DNA from 4 places in the Arthrobacter sp. Sr24 genome. Region 3 is predicted to be linked to each of the others. Evidence: riboswitches for the same ligand, from Rfam matches in the RefSeq annotation. Region 3 holds a riboswitch; each other region holds the start of a gene.
The links. A riboswitch is a leader RNA that binds a small molecule or an ion and turns the genes downstream of it on or off. The one in region 3 is predicted to bind thiamine pyrophosphate.
Positions count from the first base shown of each region.

Region 1 (3,863 bases), on a different contig from region 3:
CGGTGGGGTTCCACCGCGTCGGCAGCCGCGGCGCAAGCCTGTGGTTCGGGAGAGCATGCAGCTCGTGCTCGACAGCAAAAAATATGTGGAGCGGCGCAGCACCGAAGGGCTGAGCTACCGGGAAATCAAACGCGTCCTGAAACGGTACCTTGCCCGGAACAAACCCCGATGAGGTTGCAGCGGGTGATCGGCGAGGCACATGACGAGAGGACGCGCCTTCGGGCGGGGCCTGTTCAAGTAGCCACTTTACGGCCGCGCCGTCGCCGGATACAGCGGGGCCGAAGAGCTGGGACGTGGTGACTCCCGTCAGACTCTCTACAGGCACGTGTCACCCGGGGAACTGCGCTCCGACGGGGAAAAGCTGCTCGCTGGTCAACTAGCTGCTCTTCGGTGACGGAAGAGGTCGTGCGGATTCAACTGGCCGGGCTTTCCGAACACGGTGAACCCGCGGCGCCCCTAGCCCGAACGGCAGTGGCTACAACGGCCCTTCGGGGCCGGGGCAGGACCGGCCCCGAAGGGCCGGCCCTGGACGCACTCGCTCCTAGTTCCTGGGCAGGACCGGTTCGGGGAGGTAGACCTTCCCGCCGGATTCGCGGAATTCGGCAGATTTGATGCTCATGCCGGCGATGGCTTCCTGTTCTGACATTCCTCCGAACTGATCGCGGATGTCCTGGGAGAGCCGCATGGAGCAGAACTTGGGTCCGCACATGGAGCAGAAGTGCGCTGTCTTGGCCGGTTCGGCGGGCAGCGTCTCGTCGTGGAAGGATTCGGCTGTTTCCGGGTCCAGGGAGAGGGCGAACTGGTCCCGCCAGCGGAACTCGAAGCGTGCCTTGGACAGAGCGTCGTCGCGTTCGTGGGCTCCGGGGTGGCCTTTGGCGAGGTCTGCCGCGTGGGCGGCGATCTTGTAGGTGATGACTCCGGTCTTGACGTCATCCTTGTTCGGCAGCCCGAGGTGTTCCTTGGGCGTGACGTAGCAGAGCATTGCGGTGCCATAGCGGGCGATCTCGGTGGCGCCGATGGCCGAGGTGATGTGGTCATAGCCTGGGGCAATGTCTGTCACCAGCGGGCCGAGGGTGTAGAAGGGGGCGCCGTCGCAGAGTTCCTGCTGGCGTTCGATGTTTTCGCGGACGAGGTGGAACGGAATGTGCCCGGGGCCTTCGACCATGACCTGCACGTCGTACTTCCAGGCCCGCTTGGTGAGTTCGGCGAGGGTGTCCAGTTCGGCGAACTGGGCGGCGTCGTTGGCATCCGCGGTGGCGCCGGGCCGCAGTCCGTCGCCCAGGGAGAAGGCGACGTCGTACTTAGCGAAAATTTCACACAGTTCATCGAAGTGGGTGTAGAGGAAGTTCTCCTGGTGGTGGGCCAGACACCAGCCGGCAATGATGGACCCGCCGCGGGAGACGATGCCGGTCACCCGGTTGGCGGTCAGCGGCACGTAGCGCAGCAGCACACCGGCGTGGACAGTCATGTAATCCACGCCTTGCTCGCACTGCTCGATCACGGTGTCCCGGTAGATCTCCCAGGTCAGGTCATTGGCCTCGCCGTTGACCTTCTCCAGCGCCTGGTAGATCGGCACTGTCCCGATCGGGACAGGGGAGTTGCGGATGATCCATTCACGGGTGGTGTGGATGTCATCGCCGGTGGACAGGTCCATCACAGTGTCGGCACCCCACCGGGCCGCCCACTGCAGTTTGTCCACTTCCTCGGCAATGGAGCTGGTCACGGCGGAGTTGCCGATGTTGGCGTTGATTTTGACCAGGAACGCTTTGCCGATGATCATCGGCTCGGATTCAGGGTGATTGATGTTGTTCGGGATGATGGCCCGGCCAGCGGCCACTTCGCTGCGCACCAGCTCGACGTCACAGTTTTCCCGCACTGCCACGAACCGCATCTCGGGGGTGAGGATGCCCTGGCGGGCGTAGCGCATCTGGGTAACGGTCTTACCCTCGAGGGCGCGGCGGGGCACCGGCTGCGCGCCCTTCCATTCAGCAGAAGCGGCGCCCCGGCGCACCGCGGATTTACCGTCGTCGAGCAGGTTCCGTTCCCGGCCGCCGTAGGGCTCGGTGTCGCCCCGGGATTCTATCCATTCAGACCGGAACGGCTCCAGGCCGATCACAGGATCGCTTCCGGGCCCGGCCGTCCGGTACACCGTGAACGGTAGATTCTTCACCCCGTTCGGAGAGTCCTCCAAGGCGATCTCCGTGACAGGGACGCTAATGCCGTGTTCGGGGTCGCGGGCGTACGCGAGTGAATGTGAATTCATGGAGCTCATCAGTGGTTTCCTACTTCCTTCGCCGGCATAACCCGGACAGGTTCAACGGTCGCAGACTGCATCAGCCCGATCTCAGCCCCTGCAAGGGCACCCGTGTGGATGGAAAAACCTTAGCACCCCAGCGTGCCCGTTCTACCGTTTGTGTGGATGATGACCGCTGTTCCCCGAACGGCCTCCATCTTCGGCAGCAGGCCCTCCCAGCGACGGGGTGCATGACGAATCACCGGAAGCTGAGGTACTCCTTGGGCCAACCGCCAGCCCGGCGAACGCCCAGCACCCGGGAAAGGTGCAGACGCCTTCATATTCCGTGCAGTCGACTTCTGAAACTGACAAGCCTACTGTCTCGCTTAGCTGTCTTTCAACCCTAGGGTTTCGAGACTGCCTATGTCTTCCGACCCAAGGAGTCATCATCCATTAATCGCAGGGTCCTGGTTCTATAGCAAGCACCAAGCGCGCTCGGGTCGCGTCACCCTTTTACACAGTCACCTTCATCATAGAGTCACAATGCATCTTGACGGATAATGTGTCTCGGCAGAGACTTACATTCATCTTCACCGAAGATGCGTGTATAAATAAAAGATGACTTGGGGCTTCAAATGATCGTTGTAAATATCAACCATTCCTATGCTGAACTCATTCGGCGGGAGCGGCCGGGGTTGCTCTCCTTCGAGCTCAACCGCATCACGACAGGACATTGGCCTGTCATGGCCGACGCCACCATGGACGGTTTTACCGACTACCTGGTCGGAACCTATAACGACATGATCGTCACAGCGTTCAGAATCTTGAGTGTGCAACGGGTCGTCCACGAGGGCAAGGACAAGCTGAAATTTGTTGTGGATGACTTCTATAACCCGGACAAGGAGCAGAACGGCTTCGGCGCATCTACTCAGGAGGTAGATCGGGCTGCATGGCTTGTGGGCGCTCCGATCCCCGGCGGTTCCTGGCGCAAGGGAGAAGCGCGGGGAACCCGCCGCTACGCACTGGATGCATATCTGAAGGATCAGCCCGACTTGGCCGAACGCGCTGATCGGGACTTTCCATCGGCCATGATGGAAAATCTCTTTGCCTATCTTCGCGGCGACAGCAGAATGCCTGTGGACGACTTTCCTGCTCTGGGTCGTTCCAACAATTTTTCTGCACCTCAACCGGCGGGCGGCGTAACAGTCAGCCGACAGCCTGACGGAACGGTCCTCATCGTAATCCCGAGTGGTACACGGGCCCAGCTCACTATTGATCCCGACAGGTCTATAGCTGGACCCATGAGCTAACACCGTCTAGTGGAGTGCCCGCACATGTCCGATGTTCTTGTTTGGTGGGGCGCCCACTGGGCCTCAGCACGGACAACGACGCCGAGTTCCTCTGCCCGGTGAAGGATCGGCTGTTGACACAGCATGAGGTCCCGATCAACACAGTGCCGGGGACGTAGAGTCTGGTCATGAGCTATTCCGCAACAGTTCTGCGCGTGATGATTGCATCACCCTCGGACGTACAAGAAGCCAGAGACGCTGTTGAGCGTGCTATCTACAGCTGGAACGATGCCAACGCCGAGAAGAAAGGGATTATTCTTCAACCGTGGCGGTGGGAGACA
Region 1 covers NZ_JBTNDB010000017.1:27,266-31,128, forward strand. The annotation lists gene thiC (phosphomethylpyrimidine synthase ThiC) at 542-2,272, opposite strand; TPP riboswitch at 2,270-2,377, opposite strand; gene ACX80D_RS11880 (hypothetical protein) at 2,869-3,543, shown strand; gene ACX80D_RS11885 (DUF4062 domain-containing protein) at 3,711-3,863, shown strand, end outside.
Region 1: it holds a riboswitch for thiamine pyrophosphate, as region 3 does, so the genes downstream of both, thiC (phosphomethylpyrimidine synthase ThiC) here and ACX80D_RS06005 (3-oxoacyl-ACP reductase) in region 3, are expected to answer to the same signal.

Region 2 (3,863 bases), on a different contig from region 3:
GATGTTCTAGCCGCAACCGCGCCAGTAATTCCTCGACCAACTCTCCACCGTGCCCCAGTATCCTCGGCGCGAACAGCAACTCCTCGCGCACAGTGTGAGCAACGAATTGATGCTCAGGTTCCTGAAAAACCGTGCCGATCCTGCTAATCAATTCACGCCCGCGCCACGACAACGGCCGACTCCCGGCCCCCCGAGCCAACTCGGGCAAAGCATCCAAACGGCCACCAGCAGGGGCCAACAATCCGGCCAGGGTCAGCGCCAGCGTTGACTTGCCAGCACCATTGGGCCCGGTCACACTGAGCGCTTGCCCGGCCCTCACCTCAACAGAAGGTACGACGGCGACCGGCACCACCGGGCGACGCTTACGTCCCTTGGTGCGGGAGAGCGCAAGATCTTCCGCTTCGAGCAGGAGGTGCGCCCCGGCGTCGAACGTTTCTAGGCTTGAGGCAGTCCGCGGCCGCACCGCCGGGAGGTAGCCCGGGACCCAAATCCCCGCCGCCGCCAGCAGCTCCCGGCTTTGAGCAAGAACTGTTGCGGGCGGGCCGTCGAAGAGGACCCCGCCGGGTTGCCCCAGAGCTGCGGGGGCCAGAACCACGATCCGATCCACCACGTCCAGCCAGACCGAGACCCTGTGTTCGACAACCACCAGCGTGGCTCCGGATTCATCGAGGCTGCGGCGCACAGCATCACGCACCTCCACCACACCGGCCGGATCAAGGTTGGCGGTTGGCTCATCCAGCAGCAACAGGCCCGGGCGCATGGCCAGCATTCCAGCCAGACCAAGGCGTTGCTTCTGGCCACCAGAGAGCGAAGAGCTGGGATGATCCAAGGGCAGCTCCAGGCCCACGGATTCCAGAGCTGCACCTACGCGGCGCCAAATTTCCTCACGCGGAACGCAGAGGTTCTCGGCGCCAAACGCGACGTCGTCTCCGATCCGCGAGAGCACCACCTGAGCATCCGGGTCCTGCTGCATGAGGCCAGAACGGCCACGGGATTCTGACACGGGAGCGCCGTCGATGAGCAATATGCCCGATTCGTTGGCGTCCTCATCATCACCTAAAACACCAGCCAAAGCGTGCAGCAGAGTGGACTTTCCGGCACCGGAAGGGCCCAACAGCAAGACGCGCTCCCCCGGTTCAATCTGAAGATCTAAGCCCGCAACGGCACGGCCGCTACGGCCCGAATGCTGCCAGCCCCACCCTTTGGCGCTCACTTTCGCCGGGGTACTGCCCCGGTTGCGCTCGATACTCACGGCCTAGACCGCGCGTTCGGTGGCTGCTCCACGAGAGGGCAGACTTGCCAGAGCGCCGGTTCTCGCCAGACCACGCACGGCCAACCAGGACACCAACCCAGCAATGACGACACCGGAGACCATGGCCAGAGCTACGTAGACGAGCTTCCATTGCATGGCCCACTCGATGTTCCAGACAATACTGTCGTTGATACCCAAGGCCAAGCCCGCCAATGCGCCGGAAATCAGAGCCACGGGAAGGTTGAATTTGCGGTAGCGGAACAGCGCGAAGCCCAGCTCGGCACCAAGGCCCTGAACCAGACCGGACAGCAGCACCGTAAAACCAAAGTGCGTACCCAGCAGTCCCTCCACCATGGCGGCGATGAGCTCGCAATACAGTGCTGCCCCGGGTTTGCGGATAACCAGTCCGCCCAAGACGCCGGCGATCAACCAGCCACCGCCGTACAGCGCTCCAAGCGGCGGGAAGGCCACGGTGATGGCGCTGGTCAGCCCGTACCCAGCTGACCATAGCCAGAAGATGACGCCCAAGGCAACGCCGAGAACAGAGACCACAACGATGTCTACGACCCGCCACGTGCTTTTACGTTGTTGCGCCGTTTGGGGGGCCTGCTTACTGGGTTGCGTGGCGTTTCCGCCCGCGAATGACTTGCTCATGATTCCTCCTTTTCAGGAGGGGCGGCTACAGCGGTATTTCCGCGCAGCCGAAGAGAACTCGACTCCCTTCGCCGGTACTAACCGGAGCAGGTTCGAGGGTCTGCGGCGAACCGCACTCTCAGCGTCTAATCCCAGGATGGGATGACGCTCCCCTGTCGTGTTTGAATTGCGGATTCAGTGTACCCCCAGGCCCTGCTGGGGACCAATGGGGACCATAACACTGGCCCTACCGTAGCGAAATATGCACCAGGACATGAGGCCCCTGCGCAGCGGGCAACAGCTGTTGCCCCGGCAAAAGCGCTAGGCTGACACTAGAGTTTTTCCCGCGCAAGCCCAGTCAACTTCACTTAACCACGCAGGAGTCATTGATGAACATCGTCTTCAAATTGCTCGGAACCGGCATCAGCTTGGGCGCCGGATTTGCGGCCAGCAAGCTCGTGGACACGGTCTGGGAGAAGAGCACCGGTAACAAGCCGCCCAAGGATGGTGCAGATCTGGAGAACAGCCTCCGCTCCGCGCTCACTTTTGCATTGGTTTCCGCAGTGGTTGCCGCCATCATCCAGACCCTGGCCGGACGCACCACGCAGAAGGCCATCGCCCGCTTCAACAAGCATCCCGAAGAGGTCTAAGGAGCGGTTGCGCACCACCGGGGCGTCATTCACCGTCACGTCTGATCTGCGAATTTGATCACGTACGACGGCGGCTGGCGCCTTTGGCGTTTAACCGGCGGCTACGCGGTTTACTCCGAAGAGACGTCCCCCTGAAAGACGCCCCACAGCCCTTCAGTGGGTGTTGTCCTCTTCCACCACGGAAGCCACAACCTGGTCCAGCTCGTCAAGACTGAGCAATTCCGGGCGACGATGTTTGGTGCGGTATCCAGCCCTGCCCACCATGTGCGCGGACACCGGAACCGTGAGCAGCTGAAACAGCCAGGCTACGACGAGAAGCGGCAGCAAAGCCCAAGCACGCATTTGCAGTCCAACAGCCGCCAACATCAGCAACAACCCCAAGACTTGAGGCTTGGTGGCAGCGTGCATGCGGCTCATGAGGTCAGGAAATCGCAGCAGGCCGATAGCTGCTGCAAGACTCATCAGGGCGCCTACCAAGAGGCAGATCGCCGTCAGCACATCTATGAACGTGTTCATCCGTCATCCCTCTTGTGTGCCACAAATCGGGCCACCGTGACGGAACCAATAAAGCCGATCACCGTCAACACCACCAGCAGCGCCAAATTGTCGATGTGGTGGTTGATGGCCATTTCGGTTGCGAGTGCGGCACCGAAAATGGCGAGCAGCACGTCGGCTGCGATCACGCGGTCTAGCAGGGACGGCCCGGCGGCAATCCTGTAAATGGTGCCGGCAGCCGCGAGTGCCAGCAGCGCAACAACAATGATGACAACAACATTCATGGCGCTCACTGTCCCTCCCCCGGGCTCTCAACTTCGAAAGTTCCGTGATTCTCTGCGATGGAGCCGCGCACTGTCTGTGCGTGAGTCACCATGGGAGATCCCGCCTGTTCGCTTTTCAGTGCGGCCAACTCTGCTTTGGTCCCCATGACCTTGATCAGCCGTGCCTCGATGTCTTGGATGCCTTCACGCACCTGCACAATACTCTCTGGCGTAGGCGCATTCATGGCATGGACATAGAGCGTGGCCGAGCCTCGGTCCACCTCGACCACCAAGGAGCCTGGGATCAGCGACAACACGTGACCTACTGCCGTCATCAGCAGATCTGAGGGGCTGCGCAGCGGCACGGCAATGACGGCGTTGCGAATCCTGGGTCCCTTAACAATGGCCCAGCGCAGCACATGGAAACTGGCAATGGTCACCTGCTTCATGAACCACAGCAGGAATACCAACGCCCGCAGCACGTTGAACCGGCCGCTGAGTTCAATGGGTGGCAAATAGAAGACATGGGTAACACCCACCGAAATCAACGCCCCAAAGAGCAGGTTGCCC
Region 2 covers NZ_JBTNDB010000008.1:134,276-138,138, reverse strand. The annotation lists gene ACX80D_RS07975 (ABC transporter ATP-binding protein) at 1-1,213, opposite strand, end outside; gene ACX80D_RS07970 (ECF transporter S component) at 1,256-1,906, opposite strand; TPP riboswitch at 1,953-2,070, opposite strand; gene ACX80D_RS07965 (DUF4235 domain-containing protein) at 2,275-2,535, shown strand; gene mnhG (monovalent cation/H(+) antiporter subunit G) at 2,689-3,051, opposite strand; gene ACX80D_RS07955 (monovalent cation/H+ antiporter complex subunit F) at 3,048-3,314, opposite strand; gene ACX80D_RS07950 (Na+/H+ antiporter subunit E) at 3,320-3,863, opposite strand, start outside.
Region 2: it holds a riboswitch for thiamine pyrophosphate, as region 3 does, so the genes downstream of both, ACX80D_RS07970 (ECF transporter S component) here and ACX80D_RS06005 (3-oxoacyl-ACP reductase) in region 3, are expected to answer to the same signal.

Region 3 (3,863 bases):
TTCACGCAGAGTGCTGCCGGGATATACCGTTCGGAAGAGGCCGCGCTCCTGCAAGATAGGCACCACCAGATCCACGAAATCCGTCAACGATTGAGGATAGACGGGGCACATAAGGTTGAAACCGTCGCAGGCGCCGGACTCAAACCACTCCTGAATCTCATCCGCAACCTCGGTGGGAGTGCCTATCATGGTGGCATGGCCACCGCCTGCGGCCAGGAAGCCAAGTAGTTCCCGCAGCGTGGGCTGCTTCGTCTCGATGATGCGCTGGACTGTCAGATACCGCCCCTGCGGACCGGTAAACAATTCAGCAGGCGGTAGCGGCGCCACACGCTCATCAAGTCCATGGTTGTGGTAGTCCTGGCCCGTGAAAACGCCGAGTTGGGCAAGGGCGGCGTCAATATCCAGGTAGGTATCAAGGGCCCGTTTCTTCTCCAGCGCCTGCGCCTGCGTTGCCCCGATATAGGTGACTAAACCGGGCAGAATAGGAACTTGTGTGCCGCCGCGACCTGCCTTAGTCAGCCGCACTTTCATATCCGCAGCGAACTCGAGCGCTGATTCCTTGTCCCATGCCACCGAATAGATGGCCTCGGCAGAACGGGTCGCGAAGTCCCGCCCAGCTTCCGAAGAACCTGCCTGAAACAGCACTGGATGGCCTTGGGGAGGGCGTGGAACATTCAGCGGACCCGCCACCGAGAAGTGCTTGCCTCGATAATTGATGGGGCGAATATGCCCGGGATCGATGAACGTCCCTGTTTCTCGGTCTCGGGAGAGTGCCGTATCAGACCACGAATCCCACAGTTGCTTGATCACTTGGACAAACTCGTCGGCGCGATCATACCGCTCGGCATGGGGTGGCAAGGCGGCCATGCTGTGATTCTGGGCCTCGGCATCAAACATGGATGTGACAATGTTGGCCCCCGCCCGGCCACCACTGATGTGATCCAGCGAGGCCAGCATCCGGGCAGCGTGGAACGGGGTATAGAAACTGGATGAAACGGTGGTGATCAGGCCAATGTGGCGGGTGGCCCTCGCCATGGCGCTCAATGCCGTCATCGGTTCAAGAAGTCCCGGAACGCCTGCTGAATACTTGCGGTTCACGCTGTGCCCGTCGGCAAAGAACACGGCGTCCAGAAAGCCACTTTCGGCCAGCTTGGCCAGTTCCTCGAAATAGGTAATCTCGCCGACTCTATCGGCACTGGAATCTGGATGCCGCCAGCCCATGGTGTGATGTCCGGTGCCGAACAAGAAGGCGTTGATGTGTAATTCTCGTGTCTTTTCCATACTGCTCGTTCCCACGTTAACCGGCCCCTAATTCATCACTAGTCCGCCGTCGACCACCAGATTTTGTCCGGTGACAGCCCGGGCCCAAGGCGAAGCGAAGAACAGGGCCGCATCAGCAAATTCTGCTGGGGTGGTGACCTTGCGCAGCGGTGTCCCGCTGGCAATCAAGTCAAAGACCTGCTCGGGGGTAGCCGAGGAAGCATCTGTGCGGCGCAACAGCCCGCCGGAGACCATGTTGACGCGGATATTTGTCGGTCCCAGATCGGCCGCGAACGTCCTGGTCAATGCCAGCAAAGCCGCCTTGGCCGCCGTGTAGTCGTGGTAGGGGACCACCGGATTCTGAAAGAGGTTGGTGCCGATGTTCACAATGGCACCGAAGCCGGCTTCCTTGAGCCCAGGCAGCACGGCTTGGATGGTGTTCAGCGCCCCACCCACCACTCCGGAGAACTGGGCCTGGAAATCTGCAAAACCAATCTCCTTGGCCTTGGGCCGGGCGTCTCCGTTGAAGGAAAAGTCCGGGAGGGCGTTGTTGATCAGGGTGGTGATGGGTGCGTCAAAATACTCCGCGGCGGCGCCGACCATTGCTGCCACTTCATCGCTCTTGGTAACATCGGCCTGCAGCGCAATGGCTTGGTCCGGGCCGAGTTCGGTGGCCAGTTGCCGGGCGGCGTGTTCACTGTTGCGGTAGTTCAACACCACCCGGGCGCCTTCACGGGCAAAGGAGCGGGCAATCTCCACACCGAGCCCGCGACCGGCGCCGGTGATGAGAACAGTCTGGTCTTTGATGAGCACGTGTGCACCTTTCAGAAGCGCGAAAGGATGCACAAAATTACGAGATGTACGCCAAAAGACGGTGTTCTCGTATTTGATTCCGGACCGGCATCCCTTCGCTCGGATTATCGAGATCAGGTTCGACGGGTCTAGCTCTCAGCCGCAATGCGGCACCCCGTGCAGTGTCCAAGAGCAAAGCTACCATGCCTGCCCACAGTCCAGTCGCGGAGCGGCCTACGGCGTAGCCGCAGCGCGGTTCAGCTAGAGGTCAGCCCGCTCAGCATGAGATCGAGTCCGAACGTGAAGATCTTGCTAGCGTCCCGTTCCGTGGGCTCCAACAGCCCGGCGCGCGTCAGCCCGGCACGGGTCTGTTCATCGGTCACCGAACCCAAAACGTAGGAAAGCAGCGCCTCTGCCGCCCACTCGGCTTGATCCGTGGCTAGATTTTCGCCTACCAGCAATGCACCAAATTGCTGCAGTGGGGCCGTGGCGCGTGGGTTCAGGGCGTGCGCCAGCGCCACCACCTCGGCACTGTCCCGCACCGTCAGCAGTGTGGCGCGCAGACCCACCGCCAGCTCTCGAATGCTCTGCGGAGACTGAGCTGAAACGGGTTCCAGGATCAGTCCGGCGAGCACGGTAAGCAGTTCTTGCTTGTTTTTCACATGCCAGTACAGCGCCCCCGGTTGCACACCAAGATCACGGGCCAAGCGGCGCATGGACAAGTCGGCCAGGCCGTACTCACGCAGGATTTCCATGGCTGTCTCCACGATTGCCTCACGCGTCAACGCCATTGTGGCCCCACCCTTTCCAGATTCTCATGCCACCGCGGCACCCCTCCATCTTCCCCCATCAGCAGGGCCCTCGATTGACAATGTCCACAGCTCACCCCACTATTGAACAGTGTTCAATTACTTTGCAGACCTCGCCGATCGCCAACTCGACGGCGCCACCTTGACCCGCCAAGAAGCCCTCGCAATCCTGGAATCCACCGATGATCAGCTGCTGGATCTGGTTGCGGCAGCCGCCCGGCTGCGACGCGCCCACTTCGCCAATACGGTCAAAGTGAACTATCTGGTCAACCTCAAATCCGGGCTCTGCCCCGAAGATTGCACCTACTGCTCACAGCGACTGGGATCAGCCGCCCAAATCCTGAAATACACCTGGCTCAAACCCGAAGACGCCGTGGCCCAGGCAGCTACCGGCATCCGCGCCGGAGCCTCCCGGGTCTGCCTCGTCGCGAGCGGCAAGGGACCCAGCGACCGCGATATAGACCGCGTGGCGGGCATGGTGGGCAACCTCAAGGTGCAGTACCCGTCCGTGGAGGTGTGCGCCTGCCTCGGCATTTTGAAAGACGGCCAAGCCCAGCGACTCAAGGCCTCCGGGGCCGACGCCTACAACCACAACCTCAACACCAGCGAAGAAAACTACGCCGACATCTGCTCCACCCACTCCTTCGCCGAACGCGTGCAAACCGTGGAACATGCCAAGGACGCCGGCCTCTCACCGTGCTCGGGACTGATCGTGGGCATGGGGGAGAGCAGCAACGACCTCATCGACGCGGTCTTCGCCCTCCGAGCCCTGGGCAGCGAATCCATCCCCGTCAACTTCCTCATGCCCTTCGACGGCACCCCGCTGGAAGGCACCTGGCTCCTCACCCCCGCCCACTGCCTGCGCATCCTCGCCATGGTCCGCTTCGCCTGCCCCGACACCGAACTGCGCATGGCCGGCGGGCGCGAAATGCACCTGCGCACCCTCCAACCCCTGGCCCTCCACCTGGCCAACTCGCTCTTCCTCGGTGACTACCTCACCAG
Region 3 covers NZ_JBTNDB010000006.1:42,673-46,535, forward strand. The annotation lists gene ACX80D_RS06000 (LLM class flavin-dependent oxidoreductase) at 1-1,281, opposite strand, end outside; gene ACX80D_RS06005 (3-oxoacyl-ACP reductase) at 1,309-2,073, opposite strand; TPP riboswitch at 2,147-2,240, opposite strand; gene ACX80D_RS06010 (TetR family transcriptional regulator) at 2,310-2,843, opposite strand; gene bioB (biotin synthase BioB) at 2,953-3,863, shown strand, end outside.

Region 4 (3,863 bases), on a different contig from region 3:
GACATCAACCGTTTGCGTGCCCAGTGGGAAGGCATCAATAACCGTGCTGCCTCGACCAAGACGCTGGCCCCTGAAATGTTGTATGGCGAGCCAGATCTGACCATCAAGGTGGTCCGCGACGTCTTCAATGAAGATTTCAGTAAGCTCATCGTCTCCGGTGAGGATGCCTGGGACACCATTGAAGCGTATGTGACATATGTTGCCCCGGATCTGCTGGATCGCCTGGAAAAGTGGACCAAGCCCGAGGATATTTTCGCTGCGCATCGCATTGATGAGCAGATTAACAAAGCACTTGAGCGCAAGGTCTTCCTGCCTTCCGGTGGCTCGCTTGTCATTGACCGCACTGAAGCCATGACCGTGGTGGATGTCAACACCGGTAAGTTCACCGGCTCCGGCGGAAACCTGGAAGAAACTGTCACCAAGAACAACCTTGAAGCCGCAGAAGAAGTGGTTCGACAGCTGCGTTTGCGTGACATTGGCGGCATCATCGTCATCGACTTCATCGACATGGTGTTGGAATCTAACCGCGATCTGGTGCTGCGCCGCCTGGTGGAGTGCTTGGGCCGTGACAGGACCAAGCACCAAGTAGCCGAGGTCACCTCGCTGGGTCTGGTTCAGATGACACGAAAGCGCATGGGCACAGGTCTGCTGGAAGTCTTCGGCGAGCAGTGTGGCACCTGTGCCGGCCGCGGCATGGTCACGCACGAGATCCCCGTGGAGCACCGCCGCACGCATTCCCCTGCAGTTGAAGCTGCACAGGCGCACGCGCACGCACCTAAGCAGGAACAGCGCGAACCCGAACGCACAGCTAACCGGTCAACTCGCAGTGAACGCAAGCGTAACCGCAACCGCGGACAGAACGATGGTCAGGATCAAGAGACCGTAACCACCCCCGTGGTTGAGGAGCCGAGCGAAGCCGCTAAGGCACAGAAGGCCCACGAAGCCCGTACCGCCTTGGCGAACATCGCCGCTGCGGCTGCTGCCACGCACCATGAGCATGCTCCTGAGCAGCGCGCAACAACCGCGACAGAAACAGAAACAGCAACAGAAACAGCAGAGTCTGCCCAACAGCATGACTCTGCTGATACTGGCATTCTCACTTTGGGCGGGGAAGCCATTGAGCTGCCGCGCGGACACCGAAGTGAAAGCAGCGGCTTTGCGCAGCCCAACAATGCTGATCAGGCAGCAGCCTTGGCGGGTCTGACCCAAGCGTTGGATCAGCTCGTTGCCCCTAGCCAGGAAGCGGCCCATGAGGGAACCGAGCCCGGCGGCAACCGTTCGCGCGCACGTCGTGGCCGGCGTAATCGCAGTGCCCGCAGTGCTCAGGGTGGGGCAGATATGACGGTCGAGACCGTTGATGCGCCTCCCGCAGCTCAGGGCTCCACACCGCATAGCAGTGCCGAAGCAGAAATCCCGGCTCCTGCAGCAGCGGTCAAGAAGAACGCCGAGCCCATCATTTTGGGTGTAGGAGTTCCGGCCTCCGAGCTGTAGTAGCTCCGGCGCAGTTGAACTGGCCCGCAGCGGTGACACGAAAAGCATGTTTTGTGTCGCTGTTGCGGGTCATTTTTCGTTGCGGGACCTGGCGCAGGTTAGGGTTGGTGGCGACACGGGGTGCCAGGCTACAGAGCCGGCTGAGACAATACCCGTTGAACCTGTCCGGTTAGCACCGGCGAAGGGATGTCCTGATGAACACGACTGCACTTTTTCCAGCCGACTTTCCACCTGCGTCTCCAGCTGTTAGCCCAGTTGTCAGCATTTCCGCCGAACAAGCGACTCAGCGGGTAAAACATCCGCGTGTACTGAGTATTGCCGGCTCCGATCCTTCGGGTGGGGCCGGAATCCAAGCAGATATCAAAGCCATTTCCGCTCATGGCGGCTATGCTATGGCAGCCATCACAGCACTCACCGCCCAAAATACGGTAGGAGTACACGGCGTCCTTATACCGCCGGCAGAATTCCTCACCGCCCAGCTGGATGCAGTGTCGGCAGACATCACCCTTGACGCCGTGAAAATCGGCATGTTGGGTTCCGCTGAGGTGATGGTTGCGGTAGGGGAGTGGCTGGAGCGAACCCGGCCTCCCGTCGTCGTACTTGATCCGGTGATGGTGGCCACCAGTGGAGACTCACTCATGGACAAGGAAGCACTCACCGTCATGCTGACCTTGCTGGCGCAGGTGCACCTGGTTACTCCGAACATTCCTGAATTGGGAGTTTTACTGGGCCAAACTGCGGCGACAAGCTGGGATGCGGCCATCGCCCAGGGCCAGGAACTAGCGGCCACGCATGAGCTGCGGGTACTGGTCAAGGGCGGGCACCTCACTGGTGCCGACTGCCCGGACGCGCTGATCTTCCCGAATGGGACGGTGCGCGAGTTCTATGCTGCGCGGATTGACACAGCCAACACGCACGGCACGGGGTGCTCGCTCTCAGCGGCTGTCGCGACGCTGCAGGCCCAGTCCGGTGATTGGGCAACCAGCGTTGAGCGCGCCAAGGAATGGCTTGGCAACGCACTGGAGACCTCCCATGAGCTGAGGGTGGGAAGCGGTCCGGGACCCGTCAACCACCTGCACGAACTATGGGCCAGTGCTGCTCCCCGCGCGAAAAGCTTCAGTAGAAAACTGTGGCAGGACTGCGCTGGGCAGCGGGCCGCCATAGCCTCGCTGGACTTCATCAAAGAACTTGCGGCAGGAACGCTCACGCGCCACCACTTTGCCTACTATCTGGCCCAGGATGCTCTCTACCTCGGTACCTATTCACGAGTGCTGGCCAAAGCTAGTGCCTTGGCGCCCAACGAGACGGAGCAGAAGTTCTGGGCCGCCGGGGCGCAGAACTGCCTGGAGGTGGAGATGTCGCTGCACCGAGACTGGCTCAGCCATTACCCGGCAGAGCCGGAAGCGGCGATGAGGCAAGGCCCCGTCACCAAGCACTACGTTGACCATTTACAGGCGGTGGCCTTCTCCGGCAGCTACGCCGAGGTGGTAGCCGCAGTTCTTCCTTGCTACTGGTTGTATGCAGAGGTGGGGCGCGTTTTATATGCCGACTACTTCAACTTCTCTGGCGAGCACCCCTACGGGACGTGGTTGCAGACCTATGCCTCTGATGAATTCGCGCAGGCGACCGAGACTGCCATCAGCATTCTGGACGCAGCGGCCCGGCGCGGTTCGGCACGGGAGAGGGCAGGAATGGAGGTGGCCTTCGCCCATTCGGCACAGTATGAGGTGGACTTCTTCGCCGCACCCCACGCCCATGTAACCCATCCACAGCAGCTACCGAGCAGTGCTGGGTGATTAACACCACCTGTCCGTGGGTAAAAATACGGCGAGTCCTGCCCCTAAATGCTCTTTTAGTTCCAGAGTCGCGCTAAAGTGGCTTAGTGCGGTTCTACTGATCGTTGCAGCTAAAGGTGAAATCTTCGATTCCATCTGAGGCCGCACGGATCAAAGAACCAGTCTCATTTGCCCCCGGAGCCAGAATTAGCGTATTCTTGATCTTCGGTGCTTACGCCAACACCTAGGGCAACCACTCCATGGTAGAACTCCATTGAGGTCCACGGCGTTGAGGCACATAGTATGCACCCCGCGCTGGTTCAATTTTTGAACTGCGGCGCATGCGGTTGGCAAGGGTTATATACGATCCAAGCCAGCATAAAAACTTTGTAATAAACGTCGAGAGAAGTGAGTTCCCCAGTGGTGTACGCGATTGTCCGCGCAGGCGGCCGTCAAGAAAAGGTTTCCGTAGGAGACCACGTGACCATGAACCGCGTCCCCGGTGGAGTCGGCAGCACATTTGAGCTGCCCGCCCTGCTGCTGGTTGATGGTGACAAGCTCACCACAGCCGCGAAGGACCTGGCTAATGTGAAGGTT
Region 4 covers NZ_JBTNDB010000023.1:31,989-35,851, reverse strand. The annotation lists gene ACX80D_RS13995 (Rne/Rng family ribonuclease) at 1-1,491, shown strand, start outside; TPP riboswitch at 1,598-1,695, shown strand; gene ACX80D_RS13990 (bifunctional hydroxymethylpyrimidine kinase/phosphomethylpyrimidine kinase) at 1,686-3,287, shown strand; gene rplU (50S ribosomal protein L21) at 3,687-3,863, shown strand, end outside.
Region 4: it holds a riboswitch for thiamine pyrophosphate, as region 3 does, so the genes downstream of both, ACX80D_RS13990 (bifunctional hydroxymethylpyrimidine kinase/phosphomethylpyrimidine kinase) here and ACX80D_RS06005 (3-oxoacyl-ACP reductase) in region 3, are expected to answer to the same signal.